Regions from separate parts of the Rhizobium lentis genome, predicted to be linked through region 2. Evidence: predicted binding sites of a transcription regulator. Region 2 holds the regulator's gene; the other holds the start of a gene.
What was found. Region 2 encodes LexA, which represses DNA repair genes until DNA is damaged. Its sites were predicted from a motif close to TGTTCNNNNTGTGTTCNG; they were not measured.
Positions count from the first base shown of each region.

Region 1 (2,464 bases), 920 kb from region 2:
CGAATACGGATTCACTCAGCATGGGACCTCCATTAAGGTTATGCCGCAGGCTCTAAGCCGTATAACCATCGAGATGGCCACGGCGTTCCTAAGAATCAATAGTTTCGTAGGTATATTCCACGCTGACCGGCGGTTTGTGGCAATGCACAAAATTGTGCATGCACCGGTATTTTTTTTACTCCACGAAACTGTTTCTTATTGTAGTTGAGAAAAGGGTCCTCGCGATATCAGCACATTTAGCGACGTGACATGCACGTTAAAAAGGTGTGCAATAGCGCCCGTGATTCGAGCCATGGAAAATCGGCGATTTCCCGCCGGTGAGAGCAAGCCGGCTCCGACTGTGGGGCAGCGAGCGCCAGCCCTGCAGGATGGAACCGGGTGAACGTCACCGCCCGCCCGGTTTATCCCGATCACGCGCTTCCCGGCTCTCAGCCGTTGAACGCTTTCTCCAGCGCTGCCACATCGATCTTGACCATGCCGAGCATGACCTCGGTGACGCGCTTTGCCCGCTCGTGGTCGCTGTCGGCGACCATTTCAGAAAGTATACGCGGCACGATCTGCCAGGAAAGACCCCAGCGATCCCGAAGCCAGCCGCAGGCCTCCGGCGTGCCGCCATTGGCGAGGAAGGCATCCCATATCCGGTCGATCTCCGCCTGGCTTTCCAAAAGGATGGCGATCGAGAAGGAATGGTTGAAGCTGTCGAGCGGACCAGCCTTCATCGCCAGGAAGGCTTGGTCGCCGAGCGTGAACTCGATCAGTTCGACGCTGCCGGGAGGCCCGCTCGGCGTTTCCGCCGGCAATATAGTGGTGCGGCCGATCCTGGAATCCGGAATGATCGACACGTAGAATTCAACGGCTTCGCGCGCTTGCTCCGCGAACCAGAGATTTGAAACGACCTGCGGCATAAGACAGCCTCCTTGTTGGCGAGTACCCCGGACTCCCGTCCGATGCTTCAAGGACGTCTTATCGGAGCCGGCGCCGACAAGCTGCGATCGGAATATTTTCGCCGCTTACCTGCGCGACGATCGCAGCCGCACCCGGCGGCGGCCTTGCCGCCGGTATCCGTCGGCAACGGTGACTCAGGAATGAAAGCAGAACATCATTTCTGGTCTTTCCCTCCCGAATCACTACATTACGCGCCATGAGCAATAATTTCGACGATATTCCCTTCTTCGACGAAGAGCCGGGCGAAGCAGCGCGCAAGCCGCAACCGTCTGTCGCAGCGGCCGGAAGGCCCGCCGCCGCCGGCGGCATCGCCGCCCGCGCCATGGCGGCGCGCGACGGCGGCAAGCGGCCGGATTATCTGGCAGGCCTCAATCCCGAGCAGACGGAAGCCGTCGAAACGCTTGAGGGTCCGGTGCTCGTGCTTGCCGGCGCCGGCACCGGCAAGACGCGTGTGCTGACGACCCGCATCGCCCATATCCTCAATACGGGCCGCGCCTTCCCTTCGCAGATCCTCGCCGTCACCTTCACCAACAAGGCCGCCCGCGAGATGAAGGAGCGCATCGCGCTGCTCGTCGGCGGCGCCGTCGAAGGCATGCCGTGGCTCGGCACCTTCCACTCGATCGGCGTCAAGCTGCTGCGCCGCCATGCCGAACTCGTCGGCCTGAGCTCCGATTTCACCATTCTCGATACCGACGACGTCGTCCGCCTGATCAAACAGTTGATCCAGGCCGAGGGCCTCGACGACAAGCGCTGGCCGGCCAAGCAATTCGCCGGCATGATCGACACCTGGAAGAACAAGGGCCTCGGCCCGGCCGATATTCCCGAGGGCGACGCTCGCGCCTTTGCCAACGGCCGCGGCCGCGATCTCTATTTCGCCTATCAGGCGCGCCTCTCGACGCTGAATGCCTGCGATTTCGGCGACCTGCTGATGCATCCGATCGCGATCTTCCGTAAGAACCCGGATCTCTTGAAGGAATATCACGGCAGATTCCGCTATATCCTCGTCGACGAATACCAGGACACCAACACCGCGCAATATATGTGGCTGAGGCTGCTGGCCCAGCGCGCCAAAGGAGAGCCGCAGAACGTCTGCTGCGTCGGCGACGACGACCAGTCGATCTATGGCTGGCGCGGCGCCGAGGTCGACAATATCCTGCGCTTCGAGAAGGATTTCCCCGGCGCCAGGGTCATCAAGCTTGAGCGCAACTACCGTTCGACCGAACATATCCTTGGTGCCGCCGCCCATCTGATCGCCCACAATGAAGGCCGCTTGGGCAAGACACTGTTCACCGACCGCGCCGACCCCGATGACGTCAAGGTGCAGGTCCACGCCTCCTGGGATTCGGAGGAGGAGGCCCGCGCCATCGGCGAGGAGATCGAGCAGCTCCAGCGCCAAAAGCATCTGTTGAACGACATGGCGATCCTGGTGCGCGCCTCCTTCCAGATGCGTGAATTCGAAGACCGCTTCGTCACCCTTGGCCTCAACTACCGCGTCATCGGTGGCCCGCGTTTCTACGAG
Region 1 is NZ_CP071454.1:308,358-310,821, forward strand. Features, by position in the region: gene J0663_RS01595 (PrkA family serine protein kinase) at 1-22, opposite strand, end outside; gene J0663_RS01600 (VOC family protein) at 429-905, opposite strand; gene J0663_RS01605 (ATP-dependent helicase) at 1,142-2,464, shown strand, end outside.
Region 1: a site for LexA is predicted at 1,082-1,099, ahead of J0663_RS01605 (ATP-dependent helicase). Genes of this name have one in related genera too.

Region 2 (2,464 bases):
TCGCGCTTGCTCCCTCCGAGGTCCTCGGGCCAAGCTTTCAAATGTCCTTTGCCGCGACCTTGGCGCTGGTATCGGGTTATCAGCTATGGAAGGACCGGCGTGTCCGCGAAAACGCCGTCCTGAAAATGCCGGCCCTGCGGCCGGTGGTTGCCGTCGGACGCTTCTTCGGCGGTGTTTTCCTGACCTCGTTGATCGGTGGCTTTTCCACGGCGCTGTTTTCGATCGAGCACTTTCATCGCCTGACGGCCTACGGCCTCCCGGCAAACCTCGCGACGATGCCGATGATCTCCTTCATTGTCATGCCGGCCGGGTTGTTCGCGATGCTGCTTATGCCTTTCGGCCTGGATGCACTGCCTTGGAAAGTGGTCGGATTCGGCCTCGATCTGGTGATCGCGGTGGCAAGGACGATATCCGGCTGGGGCGGGGATATCGGCATCGGTCGCTTGCCCGGCTGGTATTTCGCCGTGGCCGTGGCGGGCTTCCTGCTGATGACGCTCATGCGGACGCGGCTGCGCCATGTCGGCACCGCCATCATGGCAGTCTCGACGCTCGCTTTCCTGGTTCTGCCGGCTCGCCGGCCGCCGGATCTGGTGATTTCCGAGGATGGCGGTCTGGTCGCGATCGTCAAGGCGTCGGCAATGGCTTCCAATCGTGAAAGGCCGCCGGATTTCATCTTCGACCAGTGGCAAAGGGCACTGGTTCTGCCCACTCATGACCCGCCGAAAATGCTGGATGGCCCTGCTGTTCCCGAGGGAGACGATCGCCGCCTCAGGCTTTCGGCCGGTCAGCAGAACGAAGCGAGGCTCGCAATGCGGACTGCCGCAGCGGGGGGTACCGCGGAGCGTTTTTCCTGCGTCAAGAAAGCCTGGTGCGTAGCGAAGCTCGCCAACGGTCATGTCGTGACCGTCATCGAGAACGCCGCCTATCTCGGACCGGCCTGCGATGCCGGCGATATTGTCATCACGCCGGTGCGCCTGCGCTCGGCCAGCTGCCGCTCGGGCGCGACGCTGTTTACCGGCGAGACGCTGCGCCGGACCGGTTCGGTCGAACTGCGCATCACCGCCGGCGGCCCGGAGGTGGCGACCGCCTTCAATGCCCTATCGCGGCCATGGATGCGCCATCGCGCCTATGATTGGCGCAACGACAGTTTTACGGATTCTGGTCTGTCCGGTATCAGTGATAGCGGCGGATGAGGCCGATGAGCTTGCCCTGCACCTTGACGCGGTCGGGCCCGAAGATGCGGGTCTCGTAGGCGGGGTTGGCGGCCTCCAGCGCGATCGAGGCGCCCTTGCGGCGGAAACGCTTCAGCGTTGCTTCCTCGTCGTCGACAAGGGCAACGACGATATCGCCGGGACTTGCCGTGCTGCCGTTGCGAATGATCACGGTATCGCCGTCGAAGATGCCGGCCTCGATCATCGAGTCGCCCTTGACTTCAAGCGCATAGTGCTCACCGGAGCCGAGCATATCGGCGGGAACGACGATGTCGTGCGTGTTGTTCTGGATCGCCGAGATCGGAACGCCGGCAGCGATTCGTCCCATGACCGGTACGGAAACAGAGTTGCCGTTGTCGGCAACCGGTTTAGCGGCAGCGGGCGCTGCGGTCGGCTGGGGCTTGCCGAGGCTGCCCTCGATGACGCTCGGCGAAAAACCGCGGCGCGGCTGAAGACTGGGACTATAGGCCTCCGGAAGCTTGATCACTTCAAGCGCCCGGGCGCGGTTCGGTAGGCGGCGAATGAAGCCACGTTCCTCGAGCGCCGTGATCAGGCGGTGAATGCCGGATTTCGAGGCGAGATCAAGAGCATCCTTCATTTCGTCGAAGGAGGGAGGAACGCCGGATTCCTTCATGCGCTCATGAATGAAAAGGAGAAGCTCCTGTTGTTTGCGCGTGAGCATCGACGTCAGACCCCGTGATTGAAACAAATCCAGAACAGACCCTATATGTTCCATATGTGTTCCGCAAGTAGCTAAATTTCCGTAAAACTTCACGCCAACTCGTCGCGATTTTTATTTTCATTCGCCGGATTGGCGCCATGTCTTGCATTCAGGGAGGTGCTGTCGCACATCTCCTGTCGTTTCTGGGAGAGGAACCGATGAACGAGCATCTCGCCAAGCCGCACCCGCTGGATCACGTCGTTCTGCCCGTCGTCAATATCGATCTGGCGCGCGAGAGGCTCGGCAAGCTTGGCTTCACCGTAGCCGCCGATGCGCGCCATCCCTTTGGAACGGAAAACGCCTGCGTCTTCCTTGCCGACAAAACTTATCTGGAGCCGCTCGGCGTCGCGAGTATCGAGGAGAGCGACGCATCGGCGCTGAAAGGCAATGTCTTCACCGCCCGCAACCAAGCCTTTCGCTTTCGTTGCGGCGAGGAGGGGCTTTCGGCAATCGTTTTCGCCACCGAAGATGCTGCCCGCGATCATAGGAAATTCGCCAGTAGGGGATCGAGCGCCGGCGAGATGCTGGAGTT
Region 2 is NZ_CP071454.1:3,913,217-3,915,680, forward strand. Features, by position in the region: gene J0663_RS19035 (ComEC/Rec2 family competence protein) at 1-1,193, shown strand, start outside; gene lexA (transcriptional repressor LexA) at 1,174-1,893, opposite strand; gene J0663_RS19045 (VOC family protein) at 2,091-2,464, shown strand, end outside.